2 regions of the Corynebacterium freiburgense genome follow, and region 1 is predicted to be linked to the other one. Evidence: predicted binding sites of a transcription regulator. Region 1 holds the regulator's gene; the other holds the start of a gene.

Region 1 (8,646 bases):
TGGGTGCACTTGATGTAGTTGTTTTTTGGGACCAGGGGTTTGTTGTCGCTGGTTTCCCTGGCGGGTGGGGGTGGTTTGCCAGAGTTTTTGGGATGGGTGGGCTGGTTTTTGGGGTGTTTGAGCCGCTTTAGCTGGGGTTTGGCTGGTTTTGCCGGCGGGTGGGCTGGTTTTGCCAAGGTATTCGCTGGTTTCCCCGGGCGTTTGATAGGCCCATCCTATTGAACTAGTGATGTTTTTATTGCTAATGTCGCAGATTCCATAAAACAGGCCCGTTCCGGTGGGATTTGTGACAACAGCCCATATTGCACACAACCGTTGACCTGGGGTTTGTCACAGATTCCATAAAAACAACGAAAAAAATGGAATCTGTGACAGGATCCCTACCTATCGTGTCACAAATTCCATAAAAACAACGAAAAAAATGGAATCTGTGACAACCCGCCCAACCAGCAGCCTAAAAAGACCGGCCGGCGCCCAAAGATCAAACATTTCCCAACCAGATCCAACGAAATCCCATGTAACCGGACGCACACAACCAAACCACCGGCCACAACACCCATAAAAACGAGCCCTGAGCAAGTTGTTCCCCAGGCCACCCCTGGTGAAATCTGTGACAGCATGACCAGACCAGCTTCAAGTCCCAGTGCAACCCAACAAACGGGGAGCAGTTCACATTGTGGGTTTAGCCATTATGGGTTAGCGCAGCCGAGAATATTGTACTGATTCGAGACGAAGTAAATTCGGCGTAGGAATAAAATTGTCCCATTCGCTTCCTTGAGCATGGCTATATGCTAGAGCGGTAGAAATCCGAGCTTCTGCAGTGACATTTTTCGCAGCTGCGAGTAAATAACCAGCTAAAAAGCTTTCTTTATAGTGAATACTTTGGTGCCCAGGCTGGCCATCAATTCGGCAATTCCATGCACCGTCACGATTGACCAACAGTGCGTAGTTGCGCGAACATTGGATCAGTATTTCTGGAACGTCCGAGGAAAAGAGTTCATCTACAGTGGCAAGGATCGTGGCGTCATTGGCTTCTGCCAGTGATGTTGAAGTCAGGTCTTCAAGATCACTGAGACTGAGTGCAAATGTGTGTGGATGTGCGACAGCCAATTGTCGGACAAGCGCTTGTATTGCCGCGCCTTCAGTTGAAACGACCACCTTAACAGTCGGATGGTAGAGAGCCAATGCTCGAATAACCTCGACATACCAGGCGGCGGTAGCACTATCGGGTAAAGGACCCCCAAGAAGAACCCATTGGGCTTTTTCAGCTAAAGTCACAGTGAGATCCCGCAACAGTGCTAACTGACTCGGATCAAGGGGCATAGGTGGATCTTTGAGAATAGTGGTACCACCGATCGGGTCTGTTAACGTAAAGTGCATTTGAATGGGACCTGGTACAGGAATAATTTGGTGTGGGGTACCAGTTACCGCCATCAATCGCATATAGTGGCTAATTTCAGGCGCTGGGAACACAGCGAGTACATCGTTTCCGGCTCGATACAGTGTGTGTGCAACATTGACACCAACGCCACCAGGAACTGTGGCGATATCGCTTAAGTTGCAAACTTGATTCGGCCCCAATTCATGTGACGAATTTGCTGTACGATCAAGGGAGGGGACGGGGGTAAGGGTAAGTATCATTCGGCTAAAACTACCTGAATTTCTCGATCTCGAAGTGAATTTACAAAGGATTCAGGTGCGCCTGCATCGGTAATTACGACGTCGATATCGTCAACTCCTGCGAAACTTACTAAATAATCGCACCCCATTTTGGTGGAATCGCACAGCACAATTACTTTATTTGCATTTGTAATCATGGCGCGTTTTACAGCTGCTTCTTGAGAGTCTGCTGTAGAAAGACCGTGATCCAACGTCAGTGCATTTGTTCCGATAAACGCAACATCAGCACGCATTAATGCTAGTGTACGTAGCGCGGTATCTCCCACTACTGCCTGGGTAATTGCTCGTACGCTGCCGCCCAGAAGTTGAACCTCTTCCAGTCCGGAGGAGGCGAGCTGCATAGCAATAGGGAGACAGTTTGTAACAATTGACCATTGTTTGGCATTTGGCCGGTCAGCAATGAGTTCAGCTAGTGCCGCAAGCGTTGTACCAGCGTCAAGGAACATGCCACCTTGTGGTTCTGGGAGGAATTCTAAAGCGGCGCGCGCAATGGCGGATTTCGCAGTCGAGGCGGATTTTGCTCTCGCATCTACGGTAAATTCTGTGGTTTGAAAATTCTGACTTGCTACGGCGCCTCCATGGACGCGATGAACTGAACCTTCAGAATCTAAAACGGCGAGGTCGCGACGAATGGTTTCTGCGGTGACGTCGAAACGAGCAGCCAATTCGGTGACGTTAACGCGTCCTTCTACAGCAGTGAGTGATGCAATTTGGCGTCTGCGCTCTTCGGCGTACATGCAAAACCTCAATTCGGAAAATCAACGTGGGTTTTATGCCCGTTTCTTCGACTAAGTTTCGCACGAAGTGAAGCCCAAATGGGCATTCGGAGACCAAATTCGGATAAAAACCCACAAATGTGGGGGTAATTTAGCCTCCGGATGCCCGATTATTAGATTTTCCGAATCAAGGAAACGACAATGCCAAGAATTTCTGCTTCTTCGCCCGAGATCGGTGAGAAAGCGTCATTATGTGGCAAAAGCCAAACTCCAGTGGAATCCTTGTGGAATTCTTTGACGGTGGCTTCACCATCAATCATTGCGGCTACAAACTGGCCTTGCTCGGCTACAGGTTGGGAGCGTAAAACGACCCAGTCGCCGTCGAGAATGCCAGCATCTTTCATTGATTCGCCAATAACTTGGAGCATAAATAAGTCGCCGTCACCTACGATTGATGAAGGCATAGGGAAGTAGTCTTCGACGTTTTCCTCGGCGAGAATTGGGCTACCCGCAGCGATGGTCCCCACAACCGGAATAAATTGTGCCTCGTTTGTCTCTTCCTCGTAGGGGTTTTCCATATCCTTTGGACGTGGTTTTGGCCCAGCCTTTGGAGGAACAGCGCCTGGGAGATGCCGAACATCTACGGCGCGAGGTTTATTTGGATCGCGGCGTAAAAAGCCTTTCTTTTCGAGTTCGCGAAGTTGGTAAGCAACAGAAGAAGTAGATTGCAACCCAGCGGCGTCTCCAATTTCGCGAATGCTTGGTGGATAGCCGCGCAGCACAACAGCGTCACGGATGACCTCAAGGATTCGACGTTGCCTATCGGACAAAGAAGACATATCAAGCTTTGGTTGCTTGTTGGTCATAGGGATCAACTCCAATTGGGGAAGTAGTGGGGAATGGGGGAGAGCCCCCATGTGTGACGAAATGTTGGATAGTAAAACGGTGAGCACTAGGTGTCACCTTGAGTGAGGTATTAGACAAACTCAAACTGCAACCTCTTGCTAATTCAGCGTACCTCAAAAAATCGCGAGTTTGGTCGCCTGTTCGAAAAATTCAGGAGATTGCTAAATACGCTTATGTTCGTGAAAATTCATACAGAATATGTATTCTAATTAGAACAAATAAGCGGTCCGCTGTAGTTCAGTTGCTATGTGTAAGTAATATTGCATGCTACTTAAATGTGAAGGCCCAATGTCTCGAAACTGATTTTTGGCAGTATGCTGGCATTATACTCATTCTAAAGGGGGTGGAAAAGGTGGGTGTTGTGGGTATTGAGAAATGTTCTAGAATGTGTTTCTTTAATGGTATGTCAAACATTGTTCGAACGTTTGGCTCGCAAAAATCGACGCTTGATTCAAACTAGCTAAGTTCTTCGCAAGTTCGAATTAATACTGCGCGTAATCTAGTTGCAGACCACCTTTCTTCGGTCGATATAGTGTTCGATATAATAATTGCAGCCAATGGAGATGCTGAGGAATTCCCATTATTAAAATGCAATAGAATAGCAATTGTGCAGGTTTATTCGTGCCATAGTTGATTGGTGACAATCTAATGCTTAACGAACAAAGGGCGTTAAGATAGGAACGTTCCAAGATAAACGTGGTCGGCTTAAGGCGAAAGGGTTCGGAATGCATTGTCCGTTCTGCCAACAACGTGGCTCCCGCGTGATTGATAGTCGTGTAATTGATTCCGGATCGGCCATCCGGAGACGGCGCGAATGCGTGGAGTGTAATGGCCGTTTTACCACTGTTGAAAAGGCAGTTTTGCTGGTGGTTAAGCGTAATGGGGTTACGGAACCGTTTAGCCGTGAGAAGGTGATTACGGGCGTGCGTAGGGCGTGCCAGGGGCGTGATGTGTCTGATGACGCCTTAAAGCGTCTCGCGCAGGAGGTTGAGGAAGCTGTGCGTGCGCATGGGAGTTCTCAGGTAAATGCAAATGAAATCGGGCTGGCGATTCTTGAACCATTGCGCGAGCTGGACGAAGTGGGATATTTACGGTTCGCTTCTGTGTACAAGTCATTTGAAAGCGCGGATGACTTTGAATCCGAAATTCGTCTGATGCGTAGGCGCGCTAGGCAAGAATAATCGTCCATGGTGGATGCTTGGATTAGTGGAGCAGGCATCCGCGGTGGACTCTTTAATGCAGCTTATCTACTGCTTTTTCGATTCTCCGTACGGAAATGGGGTGTGCGGTACCGAGTCGTTGGGCAAATAGGCTGACGCGGAGTTCTTCAATCATCCATCGAATATCTTTTACTGCACGGCTTTTCTCACGCCCTGTGGGGAGTTTCTTTAATTTCGTTTCTAGGTAATTGGTGGCTGCTGTTATGGAATCCTGAAGGTCGGCATCATGATCGGGATCAAGGTCGAGGTTTTCTAGGCGAACGACCATTGCAGCGAGGTAGCGGCGTAGGTGTTGGAGGCGTTGGATACCGTGGATGCTTATCGCATGTGGTGGCAAAAGGAAGTCAAGTTGTTGTTGCATATCGTCAATGGATTCGCCAGTCCATTGGGAAAGCTCATCACGGAGATTTAGGTAATCTACCAGCGCAGGGGCGATTGTTACCACACTCTGCCGGACTAGCCGAGGCACATTCGGTGCGACTTTTTCTTTCAAACGTTTGAATTCTTCGGGGCTTCGCACCGGTCCGCCAGCTTCGAGCATTGCGTCACGAATCGCTGCTACGCGGGCATCTTCAACCAATCCTTTAACCCCTCCATGGGGGTAATTTTCTAAGGCTACGCGCTGCTGCAATGGCAGTCCATTCGACATATTTTTCACATTGACGGTGATTTCGCGCATCAGCATGGTAAGAGTTGCGGTCATCATCGCGGCGTCGGCAGCCGCCTTTGTGGGAAGGACTTGTATCGAGAAACCTTGTGGGGTAGCTACCAGCGCGGGGTAGGTGACTACTTGCTGGCCGTCGACGGTGGAAATGATTTCCTCTTGGATCATGCCCAAGGTTTCATTGGTCCACTGCGTTGCGACGTCGCTTTCGCTGGAGCGTGCTACTTGGCTTACGGAGGCCCGGATTTTGCCTGCTTGTCGGTCGCGGAGTGCAGCCAGGTTTTTATCGTGGTCGATTATCGTCCCGCGTTTATCGATTGCGGCGAAGGTAATACGCAGGTGGTTGGGGAGGGCGTCGAAACGGAAGTCGGATGCCTGGATACCGGATCCACCAATGGCACGGAGTTGATCGGAGAGTTGTTCGGCCAGTGAACCATGATATGGATGGAGTCCCCCAATGGCGCGTTTGGCGAATTCTTGTGCGGGCACTACCGATCGGCGGAGTGCTTTGGGGAGGGTACGAATAAGTGCGGAGATTAATTCAAGTCGGAGTCCAGGGACGAGCCATTCGAAATCTGTATCGTTGACACTGGCGAGTAAGGGTACAGGTATTCGTAATGTAACTCCGTCGAATTCATGGCCCGGTTCAAAGCGGTAGTCGAGCTCATATTCCAGACTGCCTTGTCGCCATACATCAGGAAAAGCATCTTCGGAAACGGCTTCGGCTTCTGGGTTAATAAGGGCTTCGGGGTCGAAATCCAAAAGATGCGGGTTTTGTTTTTGGTGTCGTTTCCACCAGCGATCGAAGTGGCGGCCAGTGGTGATATTTTCAGGTAGACGGCTATCGTAGAAATTAAAAAGCGTGTCTTCATCGACCACAATATCGCGGCGTCGTGCCTTATTTTCCAGGGTTCCTGCGGCGGTGAGTTTTTCCCGATTTTTGTGGAAAAACGAATGATGCGTATTCCAATCACCCTCCACAAGGGCATGACGGATAAATAGATCGCGGGCTGCCGCGGCGTCGATACGGTGATATGAAACCCTGCGCTCGGCAATAATGGTAACGCCGTAGAGCGTTGACTTTTGGTATGCCATTGCGGCGGTCCGGGACGATGACCAGTGCGGTTCCGAGTACTGGTGTTTGAGCAGTGCGGCGGCAATATGTTCTACCCATGCGGGGTCGATTTGTGCCACATCACGTGCCCAGAGTTTTGACGTCTCCACAAGTTCCGCCGCCATAACGAATTGCGGTGGTTTTTTAGCAAGGCTCGATCCGGGGAATACCATGAATTTTGTGCCGCGGGCCCCGTGAAACTCTTTCGAATCGGATATCCGTGAACCAATATGCGAAAGCAATCCAGAAAGTAGAGCCTGGTGAATAGCATCCGGATTTGGCTCGGTAGCTACATCTTCAGCGCGGCTCCACCCAAGATCTGCAGTAATTCCGCGAAGTTGACGAACTAAATCCCACCAATCCCGAATTCGCATATAGTGCAGAAATTCCTTATTGATGCGCTTTCGGAAGGCATTTCCAGAAAGCTCACTACGTGTTTTCTGGATATAATCCCATAGCTTTACATAGGAGAGGAAATCACTGCCTTCTACCTTAAATCGGGCATGAGCTTGATCTGCTTGCGCCTGGAAATCTAGTGGACGTTCCCGAACATCTTGAATAGTTAGTGCAGCCACGATAATCGTTACCGCATCTAAACACCCCAGATCATGTGCGGCAATTAGCATTCTAGCCATGCGTGGGTCAACGGGGATTCGTGAGAGTGTTTGCCCGGTGTCAGTGAGTGTAATCTCCTGGGCATTGGTATTTTCTTCCAATGCGCCGAGTTCGTGGAGTAGTAATAATCCGTCTCGGATTGCGCGATAGTCCGGGGGTTGCACAAAAGGAAACTCCGTAATATCCCCGAGTTTTAATGCCGCCATATGTAATATGACACTGGCAAGGTTAGTGCGCAAGATTTCCGGATCTGTAAATTCCGGGCGAGAAAGAAAGTCTTCTTCGGAGTACAAGCGGATTGCTATACCATCGGCAATACGTCCACAACGACCCGAACGTTGATTGGCGCTAGCTTGAGAAATCGGTTCGATTGGAAGACGCTGGACTTTTGTTCGGGCCGAATACCGTGAAATTCGGGCGGTGCCAGTATCCACAACATAATGGATGCCAGGGACAGTCAGGGATGTTTCTGCAATATTTGTAGCCAAGACTATACGGCGACCTGAATGTGGTGCGAATACTCTGTGCTGCTCTTCATTGGATAACCGGCCGAACAAAGGGGTGACCTCTACACCCCGCCATTTTCGCGCTTCAATGATTTCCATTGCATCACGAATATCACGTTCACCGGGGAAGAAGCATAAAATATCGCCGGGCCCTTCAGCAAAGAGTTCTTCGATTGCCAAGCACAATCCGTCTAACGGATCGATATCTACGAGTTTGCCTTGGACTTCCTGTTGCAGTGGGCGGTAACGGATTTCCACTGGGTATGTCCGTCCGGAAACTTCAATAATTGGTGCGGGTACCCCATTAGCGTCGGCGAAATGTTTGGCAAAACGCTCAGGGTCGATTGTTGCTGAAGTAATAATGACCTTTAAGTCCGGGCGCTTTGGCAAAATCTGTTTAATATATCCAAGCAAAAAGTCGATATTAAGACTGCGTTCGTGTGCTTCGTCGATAATAAGCGTGTCATAGCCATAAAGGTAGCGATCCCGCTGCATCTCCGTAAGCAAAATGCCGTCGGTCATAAGTTTGACTGCTGTTGTAGGGGAGACCCGATCATCGAAACGAATCGCATACCCTACGGATTCCCCAACACTTTGTCCGAGTTCCTCGGCGAGTCGTTCAGCGACGGTACGTGCGGCAAGACGTCGAGGCTGTGTGTGCCCAATACGTCCCCAAACCCCATAGCCAAGTTCCAAACAGATTTTTGGGATCTGCGTTGTTTTCCCAGAACCAGTTTCACCGGCGATAATAACTACTTGGTGGTCACGAATTGCTTCAGCTATATCGTTCCGGCGGGCGGTCACTGGCAAATGTTCCGGGTACGAAATCTCCGGGATTTTCGACGCCCGGGACGCTAACGCTACCCGCGCCGCATGTATGTCCGCAGCAATAGCTGCGAGTGCACGAGGGGACCGTGCCTTGGAAAGCCGACGGCGGAATGCGCGGGCGTCGACAAGCGAAACATGATCGATGAGGCGATAGAGTTCGCGCTTTGTAGGGGATGATCCAGCTGAAGTAGACATAACTGGGCCAATACTTTACTCGGTAACTTGGCTTTTCAGGAAATAGACGAAAGCCAGCGTTGCTACACTTTTAAAGCATGAAAGAACTTCGAGTAATCCCCGAAAACCACACCCCAACTATACGAGTGAGCAATACTGCAGAAGTCGAAGTGGCAGCCGATCGGGCGGTGCTTGATATTGAAGTGAGCGTGAATATCCGCGA
Region 2 (8,646 bases), 430 kb from region 1:
ACCTGCAATCCAAAAATATTGCTAGGCACAATGCCCTGCAAAAACGCCGCCCAAGAACCTACAGAGGTGGGGGCGTCAGCAGTCGAGGCATCCACAGCCGTATTACGCCCAGGCTGCAGTACGGTACCAACCCCAATGCCAACAAGTACGGACACAAACGCCGTAAGCGCAAACCACACGAGGGTTTTCCACGCCAGGCGTGCCGCATTGGTTACCTGACGCAGATTGGCAATTGAGGTAATAACCGCGGTGACCACCAGTGGAGGCACCAGCACTTTCAGTAGCGATACATACGCGCTACCAACCTCAGACACAATCGGCACAAGCCATGCTTGACTGCGCGCAATAAAACCCAATATTAGGCCAATAATCAGGCCATAAATCACTTGGGCGCCAAAGGACGTAAACGTACTCTGCCGGGGAATCGGCTTTGTAGCTAATGCTGTCATTTTCAACTCTTTCTCTAAGTGTTAGCACAGCATAGAATAGACCAATCAGTTCGGTCAAATGTCCTACAAAGTCATATTGTTCACCAGGTATACGTACTGACCTTCAACTTTAAAATAGACCAATTAGTCTATATACTTCGAGTAGGCAGCACCCACCCACGCCAGTAAGCCAGTATGGCAAACCCGGCCCCGACGGACGTCGCAACGATCATCCCAATGGCGTCATGCCCCGCAAAATGAAACGCCACCATAACCGCCGATGAAAAAATCGCCGGAGTTGCATACAACGTATTCCCGCCAAAAATCGCAGGAACGCTACCAGTACTAATATCCCGAATCATGCCGCCCCCAACAGCGGTCAACATGCCCATAAACAATGCCGAAGCCCACGGCATCCCATACGTCAATGCTTTTGTTGATCCCGTTACCGCCCAAACCCCCAAAATCACGGCGTCTCCATGCACCCGAAACAACTCCCATGCCCGCCCCTGAAGATGAAGCACCATAGCCAATAATCCCCCAGCAATAGCCATTCCCATATAGAGCGGCTCCGCAATGGCGGCGGGAGTGCCGCGCTGCATTAAAGTATCGCGCAACATACCGCCGCCAAGCGCTGAAAACAACGCCAAAAACGCAACCCCAATAATGTCAAAATTTCGCTGCCGCGCAATCGTGCCGCCAATCACACCATTGAGCACAACGCCAATGAGGTCCAGGCTCTGATAAATCGCCAGAATCGTTGGATCAACCGTAGGCATGCCTACACATTACTAAGAAGCCCAACCTAACTCTGGATCCTGCTCAAGCATGCTATGAATACTCTCCGCACGCCCAGCCGCACCAGCGACAATCTCCTGCCAAACCTTATCGATCGTGGCGTCATCCGCTGGTAACCCAAGCTCTTCGTATGCCGCTCGAACGGTACCCCTAAGAATCATCAATGCACTCCTTCTATGAGAATTCGGTCTGCATCGTCCACAATCGGACTTTCATATGTGTAACACCTCGACACGCCCTACAACACGTATGAAACGGCCCCAACCGCATTCTTAGGAAAATTCTTTTAGAAAATTCAGCCACATTTTCGGGTAGTGGACCTTTTTATAGCGCAAAACTCACATTGTGTACAACGTTCCTTTTATGGGAGATTAAACCTATGAGCTATATATCCATACTTTTCGGATATCTCCTCGTATCCGCCATTAGTCTGCTTCTCGAACGGTTCATCGCACACGGCAACCTCGAACGAAATAACCTTATCGGCATACGCACTCACCTCCGACACTGCCTGGCATACAGGACACACCGCCGCCCGACCATATCTCATAGCTACATGCATTATCGGGGTTATCGGCATTATCGGCACCGCATTCAATACATGGCTTTCCTTGCTGTTTATCGCCCAAATTCTATGCTTGCTCTACGCCGCCTATATCGCCCACCAAAAAGCAAAAAGCACCATATAAAATGGTGCTTTTGTGGGGCCAGCGGGGCTCGAACCCGCGACCAGCGGATTATGAGTCCGCGGCTCTAACCGACTGAGCTATAGCCCCGCTAAGAGCTTAATACTTCTTTGCCTTGATGAAAAACTGACTTTCCAAACCAGCCTTTACCAGCCAATTTGCACTGCCACCCACCCCACTATATAGTTACTTCTCGTTGGAAACATTCCCCCATAGCTCAATTGGCAGAGCATTCGACTGTTAATCGAAGGGTTACTGGTTCGAGTCCAGTTGGGGGAGCTTGGACCCCGTGAGCTTCACGGGGTTTTTTGCTGCCGACCGTTAGGAAACACTATGCCTCAGCGCCTGAACGTTCCGGTTTTCAGCATTACACTCCTAGGCATTATCGGATTGACTGCATGGGCATTCTTTGGCCACGACTCCGCTGAAGCCGCACTCCATGCCGTTACCACGCTTATCGCCGAAAAACTTGGCTGGTTTTACGTACTAACCGCAACTATTGCCGTAGTTTTTGTAGTTGTTATTGCTTGCTCAAGCATGGGCAATCTTCGCCTCGGTCCAGATGATTCCCGCCCACAATTCAGTTTGTTTTCTTGGTCGGCAATGCTCTTTGCTGCAGGTATTGGCGTGGATCTAATGTTTTTCTCTGTTGCCGAACCCGTAACTCAATACTATTCCCCACCCCAAGGCCCCGGAGAAACCCGAGAGGCCGCAGAAAACGCAGTAGTCTTCGCACTATTTCACTACGGAATCTCCGGCTGGGCACTCTACGCCCTCTTAGGTATGTCCTTCGGTTTTTTTGCGTTTCGCTGGAATATGCCGCTTACACTGCGCTCCGCACTTTACCCTCTCTTTGGCAAACGCGTACAAGGCGCATTTGGGTATTCAGTCGATATTGCCGCCACCCTTGGCACAATTTTTGGCATTGCCGCCTCCCTGGGCATTGGCGTAGTCCAACTCAACTATGGCCTCAAACTGCTATTCGGCTGGGAGGAAGGCATTATCGTCCAATCCGCCCTTATTATTTTTAGTGTTTTTGTGGCTGGTATCTCCGCAGTCTCAGGCGTAGATCGCGGCATTAAGCGACTCTCCGAACTCAATATTTTATTTGCGTTGACCCTCATGCTGTATGTGGTCCTTGCAGGCAAAACTTCCTTCCTCCTTGACGCGTTTGTAGCAAACCTTGGCGATTATATTGCGAGGTTTGCAGATTGGACTTTGGACACATACGCATACTCCGACACCCCCGAACACACCCGCCAATGGTTTGCTAGTTGGACGCTCTTCTTCTGGGCTTGGTGGGTTGCCTGGGCGCCTTTTGTCGGGCTCTTCCTCGCCAGAATTTCTCGCGGACGGACATTACGTCAATTCGTGTTTGGCACACTGACCATCCCATTTATCTTTATTTTGATGTGGATGAGCTTTTTTGGGAATGCCGCACTCGACCGCGTTCGAAATGGCGACGACACATTCGGAAAAATGGCTATGGAAGCCCCCCAGCGTGGCTTTTATGACCTACTGCTTGATTATCCTGGCGGCTTTTGGCTTATTGGTTTGACCACTATGATCGGACTTTTGCTGTATATCACTTCTGCGGATTCCGGCGCACTGGTCATGTCCAATTTCACATCTCGCATTGACAATCGTAGCGACGGTCCCCGCTGGTCACGCATCGTTTGGTCCATTTTAATTGGCTTGCTTACTCTGGTCATGCTCCGTATCGACGGTGTCTCCACAGCCCAATCCGCAACGATCGTCATGGGTTTGCCGTTTACGCTGTTCATGTACCCACTTATGATTAGCTTGTGGCGGTCACTTCGCAGCGAAACTTCACCCCAATCACCGATCGACTGGCGCCGCCGCCTCGCCCGCTCTTTCGACTGGCCGAATGCTACGAAAGCACAGCACTACCTAAACAATATTGCCCTGCCCGCGCTTAACGACGTCGCAAAGGAACTGTCAGCACAAAACTTTCCGGCGGCCGTGACCACCACAGACGCCTTCCCAACCACACTCACCCTCAATTTCGGTGAGAAATCACTTTCGATTGTTCCAATACAAGGCGACATTCCCGCACTTGCCGGTTATAGTTTGGATCGCGAAGACCCCTACTTTGAGCTTCACCTTGGCGACATTGACATCTACGGCTTTGAAACCGACGAACTTATTAGCGTTATCCTTGATCGAGTGGAAGCGGAACGGAAAGGAACACCATGATCCAATTTGTTATTGGCGCAGCTGCAGGCTACGTCCTTGGTACAAAAGCTGGGCGAAAGCGTTTCGAGCAAATCAAAAAAGGCTACAACTTTGCCGTGAATTCACCAGCCTCAAAAGCCGCAATTAAAGCAACCCGCAAAGCTATAGCCAATAAGCTTGATCCGCAGCCCCGCATGAAAGAAATCAAAGTGCGGGACACGACCATCCTGGAACCTGACGAAGACTAACCAAACGCCCTCTCTAATAATTCGCGGCGGGCCTGCTCTAATGCAACCAAATCAGCAAACATTGACCTGTAGGTTGATTCATCATCAGAAGGCCGCATTCTCTGCAACTGCCCCTTAAGCAATGCAATCTGATTACCTACCCGAACTTCCTGCAGGCGCGATAGCACACTATCCGCATACTTTGCCAAATGCTCGGGGTCGCACCTAATCTCTTCAACAGCCAATTCTGAAACCAAAGTCCGGCCTAGTAAATCAGGCATTTCCCCAGCTACTTCGGCTACTCCACCGCCTTTCGCAATAGCCTCACGAATGGCCCGATATGATGCATTGCTATACGCATCAGCCGGAATCCCATCAAAATAGTTAGCAACTAGCTCCGGATACTGCAGCGCCAACTTCAGGCTTTCACGCTCCGCCCAAAGTTTCGGATCAGTTTTTTGTTGTTGCTGTACACGCTGCGGCTTCCATGCCCGACGAACCTGCTGCAGTACTTCCGTAGGGTCCGGCCAACCAACCCAACCAGCTAATTGACGCGCGTATTCGTTTCGTAGTGTTTCATCACGAATCCCCGCAACAACAGGCGTAGTTCTTCGTAATGCCTGCAACCGACCATCAGGCGAATCCAAAGAAAAATCCTGCAGCATAGCGCGAATAACAAACTCGAACATTGGAACCCTCTTTGCTACAAGGTCCCGTACTGCCGCATCCCCCTGCTGCAATCGAAGATCACATGGATCCATACCCTCTGGCGCCACAGCTACATATGACTGCCCGGTAAATTGCTGATCCCCCTCAAAAGCTCGCATTGCGGCCTTTTTGCCGGCCTCATCGCCATCAAAGGTGTAGATCAATTCACCCCGAAAATACGTATCATCCAACATCAAGCGACGCAGCATTTGTAGGTGCTCTTCACCGAAAGCAGTACCGCAGGCAGCCACCGCAGTAGTAATACCGGCAGCATGCATTGCCATAACGTCGGTATACCCTTCAACAACCACAGCTTGATGCGTTGAAGCAATATTCTTTTTCGCTTGATCAAGGCCAAAAAGTACCCGCGACTTTTTATAAAGCATGGTCTCGGGAGTGTTCATATATTTCCCGAGGTTGTCATCCTCAAACAGTTTGCGTGCGCCGAACCCAATAACGTCGCCAGCTAAATTTCGGATTGGCCACAGCAGGCGTCGATGAAACCGATCGATGGGCCCACGGCGACCCATTTTAGAAATGCCTGCGGCCTCAAGTTCTTGGTAGGTGAATCCTTTGCGGAGGAGATGCTTGGTAGCTACATCCCAGCCTTCCGGAGCATAACCACAACCAAACTTATGTGCATCAGCTGCTGAGAGCCCTCGTTCGGTAAGAAACTCCCTCGCCTTTGCTGCTTGAGGGGTTTCTAATTGCTCCATATAGAAACTGTGGACCGCTTTATTGGCCGCAATAAGACGCTGACGCGTTCCTGGCTCTTCGCGCCTAGTAGCCCCTTGATAATTAATGCGGTATCCGATTTTTTCCGCACAGATTTCCACGGCTTCGGGGAAGGAAACATGCTCCATTTTCATAAGGAACGTAAATACGTCTCCACCTTCGCCTGATGAAAAGCAGTGAAAATACCCACGGTTTGGACGCACATGAAATGATGGGGTTTTTTCATCTTTAAATGGCGAAAGCCCTTTGAGTGAATCCGCACCGGCAGGTTTGAGCTGCACGTATTCCCCAACGATTTCTTCGATGGGGGTACGTTCCCGTATCGCTGCAATATCCGAATCTGGGATTCTTCCTTTTGCCATGCCCTATACCTTAGCGCCCTCTCGGTTTTCTGTATTGCTTGAGTCTGCGCCGCTTCTCTTGAGCAAATGTTTGTCTAAATCTATCAGCTTTTGCGCCATCCGGTTCATGCTTTCCCGGCCTCCTTGTTTTGCCTTTGGACGTTCCTCTAATTCCTGCAAGTGGACCTTGTGGAGTCGTGATCGTAGTGATGTCCCCTATCTGCCACGTACAGGTTCCATCAACTGCTATTTCGCATCGTGCCCTGCCACCTGTTTTCATATTGTGATGGTGCCGGCAAAGACATTGCATATTCGACAGTGAGGTCCACCCACCACTGCGATAGTCAATCACATGGTCTTTATCGCAAAACTCTGCTGGTTTTTCGCATCCAGGGAACCGGCAAGTTCCGTCACGCAATTCCAGGACTCGTTTTATTGCTGCACCGGGGCGATAATGCTCATGGCATTCTTGAGCCACTGCAATTGCGTCACGCCAGATTATTTCCGCAGATTCGAAGAGCGCTGTTTTCCCTTGAAGGACTCCCGCACCAGCAAGGTAGTGAGGCTGAAGATCTTCTGGTGGCGCCACTGTTCCATAGAGTTCAAGTTTTACGTTTTGTGCTGTCCCGTTTACGAGCGCCATTATTGCCGTGCAGACGTCTTTATCCACTTTGGCTATGGTTTGTTCAAACAGGGTCGCCTCAGCCGCTGGCAAGACTATCTCAACACGCCGCATTCCAGGTGTTGCGGTTCCTTTAACTTGCATGCTCGGCGCAAGAATTGTCGTTTCTTTTTGTGTTTGTTTTGCGCTTTGTGCAAGCAGAAAGTTTTTTACCCAACGCTTAATGCTTTCCGGGCGCGGTAACGCTTGCTGATCACGTATTGGTTGAACATGTTGAGCTAATGCGGCATCTAATTCGCCCCATATTTCATGATCGTCACCTAAATGCTCAGTGCATTTCAGTATTCCCCGCAAATGATAAAACGTCATATGCCGGTAATACAGTGCGGCTTCTAAAAATTGTGGGAGGTGACGCAGAAGCATATCAATAATAAGCACCCAATCCCGCTCAATTGCCACACTGGTTTGCGCTAATTGAGCTTGTTTTTCTGCATGCATAGAACAATCCGCTACCTGCAGGTCAGGCTGTTGTGCAATATGGTCCATAATATCGTTGTAGTTCTTTTCCAGCGCACGTATTGCCAATGGGTTATCACTATAAGCGACCATAAAATTAGACATTTTCCGCCTTCACCCCCTAACAATAAGAAGTAAATTCCCGACCCTGAATCTAAGACCCATTTTAACAGATAATTTAACCAAGCTCCACGCTACCTACCCCCAAATTGGTAACAAAAACTAACCACGCTACTTTTTTACTAAAAAGCACATATATTCGAGCCCTTAAATCAGTTTTCCCGCCCATAAACCTCAAATAAAAACCATGTATCTAATACCGAACCACCCCAAAATAAGCCACAATCGCGGCCTAGAATATCCAATGAAGATCTCCCACACATACACTTGTAAACATGAAACGGAATCGCGTGCTTCAAAGCATTGGTGGCGCAGTATTAGTTATTGCTGCGGCGTGGTTAGGCATAGATCTTTCGCAAAATAACGGCACCCAATCCACCACGCAATCCAACCAAGTCACGCAATCATCCGCCCCACAGGACAACCAACCAAAACAGAAAGACCAGGCCACCAGTAACTTTAAGGCCAACCGGAGCGGGCTACCTTCATGCCCTGTAAACACACTTCCGGATCAAGCCAATGATGTAATTGACGATATTTTAGCGGGCGGCCCGTTCGAACATCCTGGCATTGATGGTAAGCATTTTGGCAATTATGAGCGGATTTTACCGAAAGAGAAAAGTAGTTTCTACCGGGAGTACACAGTGGATACTCCGGGTGTAAATCATCGTGGGGAGCGCAGGATTGTTGTGGGTGGGGGCTCGAAACAGGATCCGGATACTTGGTATTACACAGACGACCATTATGAGAGTTTTTGCGTTATTCCCGATGCCGAGAACTAGCACGCACTCCAACCACTCGACAAACCAGATCGCCTAACCGCTAGCTGTGGGTTGGTTCGCCGGTAATAAGGTGGTCGGCGTGGTTAAGGCTTTCCAGTACTAAGCGGCTAAGGTGCCCGTCGAGGACGCTATAGATAACATTTCGTCCAACTTTGCGGCATTCGACGAGCCCGCCGAGGCGGAGTTTGGCAAGGTGTTGGCTAACAACCGTGCGGTTAGCGCCGGTGGCGGCAACGAGTTCGGCGACGCTATGTTCGTCTTCGGTAAGGAGCCATAGGAGGTGGAGTCGGGTGGGTTCGGCTAGGAGTTTGAGGGTATTGGAGGCGGATTCGAGGAGTTTTGGAGATGCTTCGAGGTCGTGAACAAACGATGGTTCGATAAGGGTTTCGTGCATTTCCATTCAGTTCACTTCCATTGGATTAAAAAGTTCAACGTGTTGAATTGAGTGTACCCACTGGTTCCAATTTTGGCGCGGCCTCTCGGGTAT

What was found. The regulator LexA, encoded in region 1, represses DNA repair genes until DNA is damaged. The targets are predictions, from matches to a motif close to CGAACANNTGTTCG.
Region 2: CFREI_RS09765 (HNH endonuclease signature motif containing protein) is a predicted target of LexA. The motif match lies at 7,506-7,519, and genes of this name have one in related genera.

The regions. Positions count from the first base shown of each region.
Region 1 covers NZ_CP047355.1:1,722,273-1,730,918, reverse strand. Annotated here, with positions in the region: gene CFREI_RS07820 (PfkB family carbohydrate kinase) at 697-1,641, opposite strand; gene sugR (transcriptional regulator SugR) at 1,638-2,417, opposite strand; gene lexA (transcriptional repressor LexA) at 2,570-3,262, opposite strand; gene nrdR (transcriptional regulator NrdR) at 4,028-4,483, shown strand; gene hrpA (ATP-dependent RNA helicase HrpA) at 4,536-8,444, opposite strand; gene CFREI_RS07795 (SIMPL domain-containing protein) at 8,522-8,646, shown strand, end outside.
Region 2 covers NZ_CP047355.1:2,157,196-2,165,841, forward strand. Annotated here, with positions in the region: gene CFREI_RS09725 (dicarboxylate/amino acid:cation symporter) at 1-449, opposite strand, end outside; gene CFREI_RS09730 (trimeric intracellular cation channel family protein) at 578-1,207, opposite strand; gene CFREI_RS09735 (hypothetical protein) at 1,220-1,387, opposite strand; tRNA gene CFREI_RS09740 (tRNA-Ile) at 1,929-2,002, opposite strand; tRNA gene CFREI_RS09745 (tRNA-Asn) at 2,119-2,191, shown strand; gene betT (choline BCCT transporter BetT) at 2,246-4,129, shown strand; gene CFREI_RS09755 (hypothetical protein) at 4,126-4,356, shown strand; gene dnaG (DNA primase) at 4,353-6,140, opposite strand; gene CFREI_RS09765 (HNH endonuclease signature motif containing protein) at 6,151-7,362, opposite strand; gene CFREI_RS09770 (guanyl-specific ribonuclease) at 7,653-8,159, shown strand; gene CFREI_RS09775 (ArsR/SmtB family transcription factor) at 8,200-8,559, opposite strand; gene CFREI_RS09780 (MFS transporter) at 8,588-8,646, opposite strand, start outside.